Regions from separate parts of the Candidatus Villigracilis proximus genome, predicted to be linked through region 2. Evidence: predicted binding sites of a transcription regulator. Region 2 holds the regulator's gene; the other holds the start of a gene.

Region 1 (7,842 bases), on a different contig from region 2:
CAAAGGGGTGTGATGATTATAGAAATAAAAAAACGCATCCCAAATCCCGAAGGGGTGATATGGAATTAATGAACATAATCTAAAATAACAAGACACAAATTTTAAAAGCCGGTACAAACCTTTAAGAAACGATTTCTAACAATCACGCAAAACCTATCTGCCAAAAATTATCGTGCGTAAGGCAAACGAACAAACCATGAAACTCAAACGAACACTCCCCGCTTTATTATTGATCGTGATCCTCTCTGCCTGCGGACAAGAAATAGCACCGGCCAACCCAACGCCAGTAGTGGCCGAAGCGGCAGACCAGCTTCCGGTCCAGATGGATGCGGAAATTACTCCGTCACCGATGCCGTTTCAATTCGTCCTCCCCGCTCCGGGCGCAGAACCTATCTCGGGCTGGCGTCCGCCCCTGTATCCCATTCCATGGGCCTTATCACCCTATGATCATTTTTATTTTGCGCGCCCCATCGCCGCAGATCAGGTCAACTGGCCGATCCCTGATTATCGCTATGGCGGCATTTTCTTTGCGCCAAATATTGTGCATACCGGCGTAGACATTCCCACTCCCGAAGGCACGCCGATCATGGCCGCCGGCCCGGGGACTGTGGTCTGGGCGGGCTGGGGGTTATTTACAGAATCACCTTTAAATAAAGAAGACCCCTATGGTTTGGCAGTTGCCATTCGTCATGATTTTAGCTACAACAATCAACAGCTTTATACGGTTTATGCCCATATGAGCGAAGTGATCGCAATGGTCAGCCAACATGTTGAAACGGGCGAATTGATCGGGCTGGTCGGCTCAACCGGCGCAACGACCGGGCCACATGTACATTTTGAAGTGCGCTTCCCAACCAACTCATTTCAAAATACAGTCAATCCTGAGTTATGGATCTCGCCGCCGCAGGGCTGGGGCGTATTGGTGGGACGTGTGACTGACACAAAAGATAAAACTTTACAGCAAGTGGAAGTCACCGTCCGCTCGGAAGAAACAGATGAATCAAATATTGTCAAAAGTTACGGCGGCGGCGGAGCGATCAACGCGGACCCATACTACAATGAAAATCTTGTCCTCGGTGATTTGGCCGCGGGCATTTATAAAATTTCGCTTAAATATGATGGTAAAACCCGCCAAACATGGGTTGAGATTTTCCCCGGCCAGGTGACTTACTTTACATTTCAAGGTGATAATGGCTTTGGCACCGAACGCCCAGCTACGCCGAAACTTGATTCTTTACCCAAACTGACTCCCACTCCTTGAGATAAAAATAAAAGGCTTGCAAAGAAATTTTCCTTGCAAGCCTTTTATTTTTTATTCAGCGAAGTTTATGCTTGAGGGGCAAAGCCCAATCCGCTTTCAAATTTTGCACGGATGGCGGTCAATTCCAACGGAAGCTTGTCCTGCATTTTTTCAAACAATTGATCATGCTGTTGGAGTTCAGCCTGCCAATGCATTGGGTCAATGCTGACCAGGTCCTCAAAATGTTCGTTGAGAAAATGATCCATGCCTTCCCATGTTAGGTCTGCGTAGGCAGGAATCCACCCAAGCGGGCTTGGCACCGCCGCCGCGCGCCCGTTGACGCGTTCCACGATCCACTGTAATACGCGCATATTTTCGCCATAACCCGGCCAGAGGAAAACGCCGTCTCCATTGGTGCGGAACCAGTTCACCCCGAAGATGGGTATCGGGCTCGCAAGTGTTTGACCAAAATCGAGCCAATGTTGGAAGTAATCAGCCATATGATAACCACAGAAAGGCAGCATGGCAAACGGGTCACGGCGAACCAATCCGAGTGCACCGCTGGCAGCAGCTGTTGTCTCTGAGCCCATGGTAGCGGCTAGATAAACGCCATGTTTCCAATCACTGGATTGGAAAACAAGCGGGATGGTATTGCTGCGGCGTCCACCAAAGATAAAGGCTTTGACCGGCACACCACGCGGATTTTCCCAATCCGGGTCAATCGACGGGCACTGACTGGCCGGTGCTGTGAAACGTGCATTCGGATGGGCAGCTTTGCGGCCGCAGTCGGGCGTCCAGTGTTGGCCGGTCCAATCGATTAATTCAGCTGGAGGAGTCTTGGTCATTCCTTCCCACCAGACATCTCCATCGGGGGTCAGGGCTACGTTTGTAAAAATCGTATTCTTGTTACTTGCGGTCATCGCATTGGGATTTGTCTTTTCAGACGTCCCCGGCGCGACACCAAAATAACCGTTCTCAGGATTGATGGCGTAAAGCTGTCCATCTGAACCGGCTTTGAGCCAGGCAATATCATCGCCAACCGTTGTGACTTTCCAACCCTTAAAAGCCACCGGCGGAATCAACATGGCAAGGTTGGTCTTTCCGCAGGCGCTCGGAAAAGCCGCCGCAAGGTAAGTCTTTTCACCTACTGGTGATTCTATTCCGAGGATCAGCATATGCTCGGCCAACCAGCCTTCGTCACGCGCCATTTTGGATGCAATGCGCAAAGCCGGACATTTTTTGCCTAACAGAGCATTTCCACCATAGCCGCTGCCATAAGACCAGATGGCGCGCGTTTCAGGAAAATGCACGATATATTTTTGCTCTTTATTGCAAGGCCACGCCACGTCCTTTTGACCCGGCTCCAGCGGCGCTCCAACCGAATGCAGGCATGGCACAAACTCCCCATCCCCCAGCACATCCCACACCGCGGCGCCCATGCGCGTCATGATGCGCATGTTGACGGCGACGTAAGGCGAATCACTCAATTCAATACCGATCTGGGCAATGTCAGAACCAAGCGGCCCCATGCTAAATGGGATCACATACATGGTACGGCCGCGCATTGACCCCTCAAATAGTTTTTGCAGCGTCCCTTTCATTTCAAGCGGATCAACCCAGTTGTTAGTGGGGCCGGCATCCTCGGGCTTGACACTACAAATGAAAGTACGGTCTTCCACACGCGCCACATCGCCCTGATCAGAGCGGGCCAGGTAACTATTTGGGCGTTTGCTTTCATTGAGTTTGATAAAAGTACCGTTGCTGACAAGCAAGCTGCACAAATGATCATACTCAGCCTGGGAACCATCACACCAATGGACTTGTTCGGGTTTGCACAGCGCGGCAACTTCTTCGATCCATGCGCGAACTTTTGAATTTGTGACATATGCGGGAAAACGAATAGCGTTCATGATTTATTGATCCTTAATCCATGCCAGTATGTGTTTTGTATGTGCAAAATTTCACAACTAAATTCTGAGGATTATACTGGGTAACGGGTAATTACCCTATAAAAAAACCATTACCCATTTGGGTAATCTTTTTAACCTGACTCAACAAATGAAATCGCGTAAATTGATTTTGGAGTCCATCAACTTGCTGATGGCATTTCCATATTAAAAAAATGGTACGCTATTATGCTCTTGACGCACTGAACATCTGTGCTATACTCTCGCAACACATAACTTTATTAAACCTTTGTGACCTTCATATCCTTTGTGTTTAATATCCTTCAACCTTTACACTTATATTGGAGAACTAAACCATGGCAAGAAAATCATCCCGCACCACAGAAACACCCGCACAAACTCAAAACATCGATAACGCCAAACGCGCCGTTTTGGACAAGGCCGTTGGCGATATTTTAAAACGCTATGGTGACGGTTCCATCATGCGCCTTGGCGAAGCCCATGGCATGGTGACTGAGGTCATCCCCACCGGCTCACTCTCACTCGATATTGCGCTCGGCGTCGGCGGTATTCCACGCGGACGTGTGATCGAAATCTACGGTCCTGAATCTTCCGGTAAGACCACACTCTGCCAACACATTGTGGCAGAAGCACAACGCCTGGGCGGAACCGCTGCCTTCATTGATATGGAACATGCACTCGACCCAAGCTATGCGGCCAAAGTCGGCGTGGATATTGATAACCTGCTGGTCTCCCAACCAGACACCGGCGAACAAGCACTCGAAATCGCAGAGACTCTCGTCCGCTCCGGTGCAGTGGATGTGGTCGTCGTTGACTCAGTTGCCGCGCTCGTACCCCGCTCCGAAATTGAAGGCGACATGGGCGATGCCACCATGGGTGTGCAAGCCCGTCTCATGTCTCAGGCGCTGCGCAAACTTTCCGGCGCGATCAACCAGACCAAGACATCGGTCATTTTCACAAATCAACTTCGCCAGAAGATCGGCGTGATGTTTGGTAATCCTGAAACCACCACTGGTGGTCAGGCCCTTAAATTCTATGCATCGGTTCGTTTGGACGTGCGCCGTATCCAAGCCATCAAAGTTGGCGAAGAAGTCATCGGCAATCGCACCCGTGTCAAAGTGGTTAAGAACAAACTCGCGGCGCCTTTCCGTACCGCTGAATTTGACATCATGTTCAACGAAGGCATCTCGAAATCAGGTGACGTGCTTGATCTCGCCACCAAATTTGAAGTCCTCACCAAACGCGGCGCCTTCTTCTCTTATGGCGATATCCGCATCGGCCAGGGACGTGAGAACGCCAAAGAATATCTGCGCGGCAATCTCGACATGATGAACGAGATCGAAGGCATCATCCGCCAGAAAGCACTTAGCGGCGAGATCGCTCTTCCGCTCGATATGGGCAATGAAGGCGGCAACGCCATGGATGCCGGCGCAGCAGTCGAAGAAGAATTGTAAGTCACACGCTCAGATCATATTTAGACTTCGGAAGTCTTTCTTGTGGAACTCCAACCAGGGGATCTCGAAAAAGACTTCCGAAGTCTTTTTACTTTATGGTTTAATAAGGGTATGCTTCGTATCCGTATCATGCTCCGCCCATACCTGCTCGTTGTTCTATTAACATTGACCTTCGCTTCAGCTTGTGCGCCGCAAATCACCCCTACCCCATTCCGCCCGCCGACAAAACCTGCGGCCACGCAGATCCTTTCCACCACCACACCCATCCCCGCGCTTTACACGCCCGTTCCCACATCCACGGCTACAGCCACACCCACCGAAGGCCCATGCAGTAACAACCTTGAATTTTTACAGGATGTCACCATTCCAGATGGGACTTTCATCTCATTCGGCGCATCCATAGACAAGCAATGGCTGGTCAATAACAACGGCACCTGTGACTGGGATTCCACCTATCGCTTGAAATGGATCGGCGGCGATCCGCTCGGTGCAGCGCAGGAACAGATCCTCTACCCGGCACGGGCGGGTACACAAGTCACATTGCGCATTGTCTTCACCGCTCCCACAGCGGAGGGCAGATGGAAGCGCGTTTGGTGATCCCATCTTTATGAAGATCGTCGTATCCCAATAGGAATCCTCAATATGACCACTCAAACTCAATTTCCGCTTGTCTTTAAAAAACTAAAATCCATCCTTGAGCCATATTCATCAAAACTAATGACCAAAATAGACACAGCAGATGGATTCTCATTGGATGGTGCGCACAGCGCAAAGTGGGAAAAGGAACTTTTCTTTGGCGCGGCGCAAATAAAAAAGAATTACGTTTCTTTTCATCTGATGCCGGTTTACATGTACCCCGACCTGCTTAAGAATATTTCGCCTGAATTAAAAAAGCACATGCAGGGAAAATCATGCTTCAATTTTCAAAGAGATCGAAACATCCCTGTTCGATGAATTGTCTCAACTCACCAAACAGGGATTTGAACGTTTTATAAAAGAAGAGTATTCCTGAACTGACGGACTCAGCTTACCCGCATAAATCCAAACAGACTCCACAGTCCTCGCATAAATTTGTGACCGCCATCCGGGTCTAAGAATTGATTCGGGCACGAACCGGGGATCACCTCGATACCGTTTGCCTTGCACATCTCCACCGCTGATTGTGAAACGCTGGTCATGCTCTGCGCGAGACCGGGCTTGGTGCCCATCATGCAATGCATCCAGACATGCTTGATGCCCAGATCCACGCATTGCTGCACGATCTCTTCCGTTACTTTGGGGTTGGTCAACATAAAGACCGCATCCGGTTTTTCAGGAATGGACTTCAGGTCGGGATAGCACGGCGCGCCATCGTAGGTGGAAATACGCGGATTCACCGCATATACCTGATAGCCTGCATCCTTGAATTTTTTATAATTCAAATTACAGCCGGTCTCACGTTTATCCGACACTCCAACGACAGCGATCTTCTTCTGCGCCAGAAACCCCTTCACCAGTTCATCAATTTTTTTCATACAAGCTCTCCCATATCACATATTCTTTTTGGCACTTTGCTGGAAACCACTTCAACATACGTCCCAACGCACTTTTTGGTTCTGATTTACAGTATACAAAGAGCAATATCCAAAATATAGATGATGAAAATCACCCTGTTCAAAATCGCATACTGAGACCGAATGGAAATGGTATCATTGCCGCATGACCCCGACCCAAAAACGTATCTTCGCCATTCTGATCTTTATCAGCGCCGCCTATTTCGCTGTTTTTATCTTCCCCAACAACACCGGCGCAAAAGACCAGATGATGATCTCGCTCTTCGAGCCGGATGAGTTCGCACAGTATCCCGTTGTGCAAAACATGCTCACCGCCGGTGAGACATTCAAACAAACCGTTTACAACTTCATCACCTACGGACATTATTATTACGGCTCGCCTTTTTACTTTTCAAGCGCCCTGCTCCTGCTGCCGGTCAAACTCACCGACAGTCTGCGCGCATCGTCCCAGCTTAATATGCTCCTCCTGCGTCAGTTCATCAGCGTTTTACCCATGCTCGGTGCGCTCCTGCTTCTGACCTACACCCAAACCAAATTCAAATCCGCGGCCAAATCCATCGGCTTGTTTATTTTTCTGCTTTCGGTTTCCGCCGTTGTTGAAAATAATCTCTGGTGGCATGTGGATAGTCTTGCGGTCTTTTTTGTAGCCCTGACTTTATTCTTCCTCGACCGGGATGATCAGCGCTTCGGCATTAACTTTGCCCTCGCCGCCGCATCCACCGGACTGGCAACTGGCACCAAGGTAATCGGCCTCTTCTTCGTTTTGACCATTCCCACCTACCTGTTGATCGGGGTGCTCTCCAAAAAATTAACCTGGCGCAGCGCAGTTTTACAGGGCGTCTTATTCGTCGGCATCATGGCCGCGGCCATCGTCATCTCCAATCCATTTTTGCTGCTCTCGAGTCAGAGAGATCAAATGATCCTGACTCTCTCACGTCAATCCGGCTCCATGTCTGAAGGCTGGACTCTGGCTTATGATGTCGGCCCGGCTTCGTGGTTGAATATCATCACAAGACTATATGGTCAGTTGATCTTCATCACGCTGGCATTCATCGCCCTCGCCCTCGGCATCTGGCGCGGAGAAAATCGCACCCGTCATTTAATGATCGCGACCTGGGCCTTTCCGCTCGGGTTGTATGTTTTGTTTACGATCGCGATCAAACCCACCCATTTCTTTCTGCCTATTCTGCTCCCGGTTTACAGCAGTTTGATCGTCTTGTTTGAAGTTTCCGCCTTTCACCGATAAAAAATCGCGCACCCCCGTCTCCCTGCTTCTGGGCGGACTCGCACTTGTGATCATTGCCTATCAATTTGCGATCTACATTAACAAGGATGTGGAACTCTATCGCGAAGTGTTGACACGCGAAGAACATGAAGAGTCACTGGTCTTTTACAGCACCATCGAAAAAGACTACCTGCCCCTCATTCAAACAGATCAACAATTAACCATCTTCCGCGATGTGCGCATGTACTTCCCCGATAACGACAAGTGGAATGTCCGCACGTATTGGAACAGCAAATACAGCACCATCGAAAAGCTCAAACCCGATATCATCATCCTCTGGTCACAGCGCATTCTTGATTACACACAGGAAGGCGCCCTCGAAAGCGCCGTGGACCCGGTCGCATTTCAAGATACCTACACCTTCTTCGTCGATGCTGATAAA
Region 2 (7,842 bases):
AACAATCCCACGCCTTTACGGCCTGAAGAAGTTGCGCAGATCGTGAAGCGTATGGAAGCGGAAGCTCCCACTGTTAAGGTCACATATAAAGTGGGTGAGCGTGTACGTATCGTGGATGGACCCTTCAACGATTTTCGTGGTGTGGTTGCTGAGATCGATATGGAGCGCACAAAAGTACGTGTGATGGTGAGTTTCTTCGGACGAGAAACCCCTGTAGAGTTGGATTTCTTACAGGTTGAGAAAGCTTAGTAGATTCAACCAAAAGTGGAATCTAAAAATTATTAGACAGTAACAGGCCTCCCGTAGGCCTGATGCGGTGGGAGGGTCTCCCAAAATGACCCGTTATAACCACAAAGAGTTAAGTCAAAATGGCAAAGAAATTAAAAGCAATCGTGCGTCTTCAGCTTGAAGCCGGTAAGGCCAATCCTGCGCCTCCCGTCGGCCCTGCGCTGGCAAGTCATGGTATCAACATCATGGCTTTTTGTAAGGAATATAATGCTCGTACTTCCAACCGTCCGGGCGAAACACTTCCTGCAGAAATTACCATTTATACCGATGGTTCATTCACATTTGTTCTCCGCACTCCTCCTGCCGCTGTTTTGCTTCGCAAAGCTGCCAAGGTAGAGAAGGGTTCTGGTGTGCCGAATAAAGATAAGGTCGGCAAGGTGACCCGTGCTCAGGTGAAGGAAATTGCTGAGTTGAAGATGAAAGATCTGAATGCGGTGGATATGGAAGGCGCGTTGAAGCAGATCGAAGGCACCGCTCGCTCGATGGGCATCACAGTAACCGATTAATTTTGTGGGAGGATGGCTTGCGCTGTCCGCTTGAACCACGGAGGATAATATGACCAAACACGGAAAAAAATACACGGCAGCTGCTGCCAAAGTTGATATTGACAAGATATATTCTGCGAAAGAAGCAGTTACCCTTGCGAAGGAAACCTCCTTCACCAAGTTCGATGCGACAATCGAAGTTCATATGCGTACCACACTTGATTCACGCCAGGCTGATCAACAGTTGCGTGATGTAGTTGTGCTCCCTCACGGCCTGGGTAAGACAGTACGTGTGCTCGTCTTCGCTACGGGTGAAGGTGCAGTTGCGGCGCGTGCTGCCGGCGCTGATCTCGTTGCAGATGATGATGAGACCATGAAGAAGATCGAAGGTGGGGCATTGGATTTTGATGTCGCCATTTCCACGCCAGATGCAATGGGTAAGGTCGGTCGTTTGGGTCGTGTGCTTGGCCCTCGCGGTTTGATGCCAAACCCGAAGGCTGGTACGGTCGTTGGCCCACAGGATATGGAACGCGCCATTAAGGAAGCGAAAGCCGGTCGTGTGGAATATCGTCTTGATAAGACCAATAACATTCATGTTTCCATTGGCAAGGCTTCCTTTGATGCCGCCAAACTTTTTGAGAATTACGTTGCTTTGATGGACGCGGTTAACAAATCCCGCCCTTCAGGCGCAAAAGGTAATTTCGTCAAGCGCATTACCATTGCTTCAAGCATGGGACCTGGCGTGAAGGCTGATCCGAACGAACATATTGAAGGTGCCGAGTAGTAGTACTCGTTTATCCCTAAAACCACTTCGCCGTTGAAGGCGGGTGTCTCAAATAACAATAATTTGAGACTTAATTTCCTGCTCAGGTGGAGACTGATAGAAAATTTCAGTACGAAAGTGCTGATTCCCTTTCGAGGGCTAAAAGTCTTTGCCTGTGTAAGTGGCAAAGACTTTTTAATTGAAAGGAGGTGAATACCCTTTGGCAATTTCTAAACAACGCAAGGAAGAAGTGCAGGCCCGTTATGCAGATTGGGTCAAGCGCAGTGAAGCAGTGATTCTTGTGGAATATAGCGGCGCAAATATGAAGTCGATCGATGCGATCCGCGCGAAGATCCGTGAAACCGGCGGCGAATTCCACATCGTTAAGAATACACTCGCTCGTCGTGTCTTTGCAGAGCACGGCATGGAAATCCCTGCGGACTATCTCGTAAAGTCCACGGCGATCTCGTTCGCGTTCAAAGACCCGGCTTCCACAGCGAAAGCATTGACCGATGCAACAAAAGGCAATGAATTCGTGAAAGTGAAAGGCGGTTTGATGGGCGGCAAGTCCCTGACCGCGGCGCAAGTGAAAGCCCTTTCTGATATGCCCCCGTTGCCTGTTATGCGCGCAACATTGCTTGGCGTTTTGCAGGCTCCTGCCGGCAAACTCGTCCGCACACTCGCAGAGCCCGCTCGTGGTCTCGCGGCTGTTATCAAGGCGCATTCAGAAAGCGCACAGGCTTCGGCCTAGTTTTCAGTTTTTCGGTGAGTTTATCTCACTTAAAATATTCAAATTTCAATTTACTTAGCAAGGAGTACTAAACAATGTCTGACAAGCTCGCAAAACTCGTGGATGAACTTTCCACACTTTCCGTCCTCGAGGCGGCTGATTTGGTAAAAATGCTCGAAGAGAAGTGGGGCGTTTCCGCCGCCGCTCCTGTAGCGATGATGGCCGGTGGCCCTGCCGCTGCTGCTGAACCTGTGGAAGAGAAGACCGAGTTCGATGTGGTCATCAAAGATGCCGGCGCCAAGAAAATTGACGTGATCAAAGTCATCCGTCAGTTGACCAGCCTCGGCCTTGGCGAAGCCAAGACCCTCGCTGAAACCGCCGGCGGAAAAGTTCTCACCGCTGTTGGTAAAGATGCCGCGACTGACGCCAAGAAGAAGCTTGAAGAAGCTGGCGCCGTCATCGTCGTCGAATAAGCATTATAGTTTGCAATAAAAAAGACGTCTCGCGAGAGACGTCTTTTTTATTGCTTGTTTTTAGTTATATCGTTCCACTTTCCGAATGACCATGACCACTTTGCCTTTGATCTCAAGCGATTCGCCTTTATCAATATAGATCGGCTTCATGGTGGGATTGGCTGGCTGCAAACGATATTTGTCTTTCTCCTTGAAGAAGAACTTCAAGGTGGTTTCGTTTCGATCAGATAACCAGACGGCAACCATATCACCATTGCGGGCGTCTTGTGTTGGTTTGAGGATCACGATATCGCCATCGTTGACCATGGCATCTATCATTGATTCTCCCTGTACTTTCAAGGCGAATAATTCCTTGCCTTTTTCCTTTGCCGGCATAAGGGACATGGCTACTTCAACAGAGTCTTCCGGGGTAAAGGAACCGAAGTCTGCATTCGATGGGACGGGGATTGGTTCACCGGCTTGAATCACGCCCATCATTGGGACGCGGAACATATCACCGATGGGAGCGCCATTGGTTAAACGCACGCCGCGTGATATTTTACGGTCACGTTCAATGTTGCCTGATTTTTCAAGTTGATCAAGATAGTAATTAACAACAGAAGTGGATGAAATATCACAATACTCGCCGATCTCGCGGATTGATGGCGGGTGTTTGTGTTCGCGTTGATAACTCGCGATGAAATCAAGTATTTTCTGGTGACGTTCGCCCAGACCTTTGCTTTTTCTAACCATCATCATTTTTAGCCTCCTGCCAGCAACGGCTGACATTCGTGAGCATTCTTCGCTCATTTGTGCTACAAATAATACTCGAACGCCTGTTCTGTGTCAAGGATTTTGCAGCGGGTTTAAAACAGATGAAAATGGGACTTAAACCCAGGTGCGGCGGCGCATCCAGAAGTACATGATGACTGGAGTAAAGAGCATCAGGCCCAATGTTCCATAAAAGATCGTGGGGGTGGTCCAGCTTTCGTAGGGTGGATTCGCAGCGAAGAAGTTCATCCCAAAAAATCCGGTTACAAAGGTCAACGGCATAAAGAGAGTAGTGATAATGGTGAGAGTCTTCATAACTTCGTTCATGCGATTGTTGATGACGGAAAGGTAGGTGTCCATTGCGCCGCCTACGAGATCGCGTAGACTTTCGTTTACGTCATGCAATCTAACGAGATGGTCGTAAATATCGCGGTAGAAGATACGATCTTTTTGGTCAATGACCTGAAAATCATCACGCGCCATTTTATTCAACACTTCGCGCTGGGGGAGTAGGATGCGGCGCATTGCAAGCAGCACCCGTTTAAGAGTGAACAACCTGGCGAGTGTTTGTGAGCTGGGACGGTCAAAGACCTGGTCTTCGATCCAGTCTATTTCCTCGTCTATTTTTTCGATGATCGGCATGTAATTCATAACGGTTGCGTCGATGATCTTGTAAAGCAAATGGTCTGGCCCATCTTTTGCATAGCGCGGATCGCGCTGACACATATCCCAGATTTCATCGATCGACATAACGGGGTTGTCGTGATGCGTGATGACATAATTGCGCCCGAGGAAAATATCCAGTTCGTCAATTTCAGTATCCCAGGGTTCGCTTGCTTTTATCAGATGCATATAGTTTAAGACGATGTAAAGATAATCGCCCCAATCATCTATTTTTGGTGCGTGCGTTTCCTGCAAGGCGTCATCGATCGCCAAATGATGGAAATTAAAACTTTGTAAAATAGGCAGCGCTGTTTCTGGCGGTTCTGATATAAAGTCGACCCAGAGCAGTCCACGCTTGTCACGGATTAAGCGGGGGAACTCTTCAGGAGGGACGTCTTTTCGTGTTGGCTTTCCAGGTGAAAAGAAAATGGAACGAATCATGAATTTTTCTCCAAAAACAGGCTGAAATTGAGAATATTCCTGTTGATAATTGATAATATTTATGTTTATATTGAAATTATTAACTTTTCTATTGACAAAGTTTATTTTATGAGTATAATTTTATTAGAAATCAGGTTGTAGACATTAATTTCGTTGAAGTTTTCCTTAATATTGGTATTTCAAAAAATTGGAACTGACATGATAAAAAACTACCTTCAAAACATCTCAAAAATTTACCACGAATATCCACGCACCTTCTGGACCGTGATCGTCATTACTTTTATTGATCGCATCGGCGGCTCATTGCTTTTTCCATTCTTCGCACTTTATATTACCAGTAAATTTAATGTCGGCATGGCTGATGTGGGTGTGCTCTTCGCTGCTTTTTCAGTTTCAAGTTTTGCCGGTTCTGCAATTGGCGGAGCGCTTACAGATCGTTTTGGACGCAAAGGCATCATTATGTTTGGCCTGATCGCTTCATCTTTTAGTACGGTTGCGATGGGCTTCGTCACTTCATTCCAATTCTTTATTGTATTGGCCTTCTTCATTGGTATTTTAACAGATGTGGCCGGCCCAGCGCATCAAGCCATGATCGCGGATATTTTGCCCGAAGAAAAACGGGCGGATGGATACGGGATTCTGCGTGTGGCATTCAACTTATCTGTAGTGATCGGGCCTGCCATCGGCGGATTTTTAGCGGCTCGCTCTTACCTTTTGCTGTTCCTGTCCGATGCAGTTATTTCCCTGCTGACAGTGATCCTGATCGCCATCTTCCTACCCGAAACCAAGCCTCTGGCTCACCCCGATGCTCCCAAAGAATCCATGACCAATACCTTCGCCGGTTACGGGCAAGTCTTTCGCAACGCGGCCTTTATGCTATTCCTTGGCGCAGTGTTGCTGCAAGTCTTCACTTATATGAACATGAACACAGTTCTGGGCGTCTATTTACGAGATGTACACGGCACTCCTGAATCCAGCTACGGTATTTTATTGAGCATCATCGCTGCGATGGTGGTGCTGATGCAATTCCCGATCACGCGCCGTATTACAAAATTCCCGCCGATGTTGATGATGGCGCTGGGGACTTTCCTGTATGTGATTGGTTTCTCCATGTATGGATATGTAAATACCTATGCCATGTTCATCGTTGCGATGGTTATCATTACTATCGGTGAAATGATCGTCTCGCCTGTTTCACAAGCCCTGGTTGCATCATTTGCGCCCGAAGATATGCGCGGACGGTACATGGCAGTTGCAGGGTTTTCATGGGCGATTCCCTTTGCTGTCGGCCCCTATCTTGCCGGGTTGATCATTGACGGGCCGAAGCCAAATCTGCTTTGGTATGCGGCGGGCTTTGTAGGATTGTTATCCACATTTGCCTTCCTTGCCTTGTATCGTATTCGCCATAATCAGGAACTTGAATTGGAAACCATGCCGAATGTTACGGCATTATAAAATTTGGAGGAACCAAACCATGCGACCAGCCCCTACGAATTGCCCGATCTGTCAGTCTGAATTAACTGTTGCCAAATTACATTGCTCATCCTGCGATACCACCATTGAAGGTAACTTCGCTTCTGGTCAGTTCGCAAACCTAACTTCTGAACAATTGGATTTTGTTTTCACCTTTGTGCGCTGTGAAGGCAAGATCAATCGCATGGAGCAGGAAGTTAAGCTGTCCTACCCCACCATTCGCAACCGTTTACATGAAGTGATCCGTGCTTTGGGATATGAGCCGGGCAAGGATGACTCTGGCGAAGTTGAAGCTGAAAAACGCAGCAGCGCCATTGCCGATCTCGAAGCCGGCAAGATCACAGCCGACCAGGCCATGCGCATTCTGCGCGGCGAGGAGTAATTCCCATGTCAAAAACAATTTCTGCTGGACGCAATCCCAGGATCATTATCGAAAAAATTGGCGGTGACCTCAGTCTCGTTGGCTGGGAAGGGGAGGATATTCTGCTTAAGTGCGACGATGAGGAAGAAATGCGCTGTAAACAGGATGGCGAGAATGTCACTATTTTCTGTGAGGATGATGTCTCACTACGTGTTCCGAAGTTGACCTCTGTTTTTATTCAACACGTTGAAGGTGACACATCCATTCGCGGTGTGATGGGCGGCATTGAATTGAGAAATATTGCCGGTGACCTGTCCATTCGTGATGTGGGTGAAGTTGCGATTGAAACTGTTGAATCGGATTTTAGTCTGCGCGGTGCAAAGGGAAACTTGTCCATCAAAAGCGCCCACGGCGATGTGTCTGTCCGCGATGTGGACGGGAATGTTTCTCTTGAATCTGTGGCGGATGATCTGGCCCTGCGCGATGTGCGCGGCAATGTCAGCGCCAATGTGGCTGAGGATGTTGTCCTTTACCTTGATCCGCAGGCCGGTAATCAATATTCTGTGGCTGCGGGCAATGATATTTTGCTTGTCATGCCGCCCAAAGCCAATGCCACACTGACTCTTAATGCCGATGAAATTGACATTAACTGGAAGGGCGTAATTAATGAAGAAGATGCGACTGCTCGTGTTATCACAGTTGGTGATGGCTCTGCCAATGTGACATTAAGCGCGGGCGGTGATATCCGTGTGACCAATCAATCGAATGCCGGTGAAACCGCCGAAGACTTTGGGAACTTTGCAGGCATCGGCTTTGACTGGTCTGGGTTTGGCGATCGTATTTCCAAACAAGTGGATCAAGTCCACGTCGTGCAACCAAACAGGCAGACGATGCCTTGCGCCGCGCAGATGAAGCGCGCAGGCGGGTGGATGAGCGTGTGGGTCGCGGCAAGGTACGTGCTGCTGTGAACGTTGGCCGTTGGAGCTGGGATCTTTCATCGAAAGGTGTGCCCATGCCTCCCAAGCCGTCCGTTTCAGAAGACGAGCGATTGTTGATCTTGAAGATGCTGCAGGAGAAAAAGATCACTGCAGAAGAAGCCGATAATTTGTTATCAGCCCTTGAAGGAGGTAAATAATGTCTTCTGAAGAGCGTAGAAAAATTTTGCAAATGGTTTCTGATGGAAAGATCAGCGCAGAAGAGGCTGCCGTATTAATGCATGCGCTCGATGAGCCTGCTGATGACCAATTTGAAGATTTTGGAACGGAACGAAAGATTAGCATTACTTTGAATTTGACTGATTAAATTGATCGATCACACGATTATTATTTTATAGGATGAAAATGGAAACAACGATTGCCCGGGTCAAAAAGCAACCTTTGTTAAGCGGTGTCCTGATCCTGTTTTTGGTGGCGATG

What was found. Region 2 encodes LexA, which represses DNA repair genes until DNA is damaged. Its sites were predicted from a motif close to ACNGAACANNTGTTCNGT; they were not measured.
Region 1: the regulator LexA is predicted to act here: its motif matches at 3,389-3,406, upstream of recA (recombinase RecA).

The regions. Positions count from the first base shown of each region.
Region 1 covers NZ_JADJUO010000021.1:3,785-11,626, forward strand. Annotated here, with positions in the region: gene IPL71_RS19815 (M23 family metallopeptidase) at 197-1,261, shown strand; gene IPL71_RS19820 (phosphoenolpyruvate carboxykinase (GTP)) at 1,327-3,150, opposite strand; gene recA (recombinase RecA) at 3,504-4,622, shown strand; gene IPL71_RS19830 (NBR1-Ig-like domain-containing protein) at 4,734-5,219, shown strand; gene IPL71_RS19835 (hypothetical protein) at 5,265-5,576, shown strand; gene IPL71_RS19840 (CoA-binding protein) at 5,645-6,136, opposite strand; gene IPL71_RS19845 (hypothetical protein) at 6,321-7,421, shown strand; gene IPL71_RS19850 (hypothetical protein) at 7,396-7,842, shown strand, end outside.
Region 2 covers NZ_JADJUO010000017.1:27,632-35,473, forward strand. Annotated here, with positions in the region: gene nusG (transcription termination/antitermination protein NusG) at 1-249, shown strand, start outside; gene rplK (50S ribosomal protein L11) at 369-794, shown strand; gene rplA (50S ribosomal protein L1) at 844-1,557, shown strand; gene rplJ (50S ribosomal protein L10) at 1,757-2,287, shown strand; gene rplL (50S ribosomal protein L7/L12) at 2,362-2,739, shown strand; gene lexA (transcriptional repressor LexA) at 2,800-3,477, opposite strand; gene corA (magnesium/cobalt transporter CorA) at 3,607-4,593, opposite strand; gene IPL71_RS17095 (MDR family MFS transporter) at 4,792-6,048, shown strand; gene IPL71_RS17100 (DUF2089 domain-containing protein) at 6,068-6,448, shown strand; gene IPL71_RS17105 (DUF4097 family beta strand repeat-containing protein) at 6,454-7,395, shown strand; gene IPL71_RS17110 (SHOCT-like domain-containing protein) at 7,365-7,562, shown strand; gene IPL71_RS17115 (SHOCT-like domain-containing protein) at 7,562-7,729, shown strand; gene IPL71_RS17120 (MFS transporter) at 7,768-7,842, shown strand, end outside.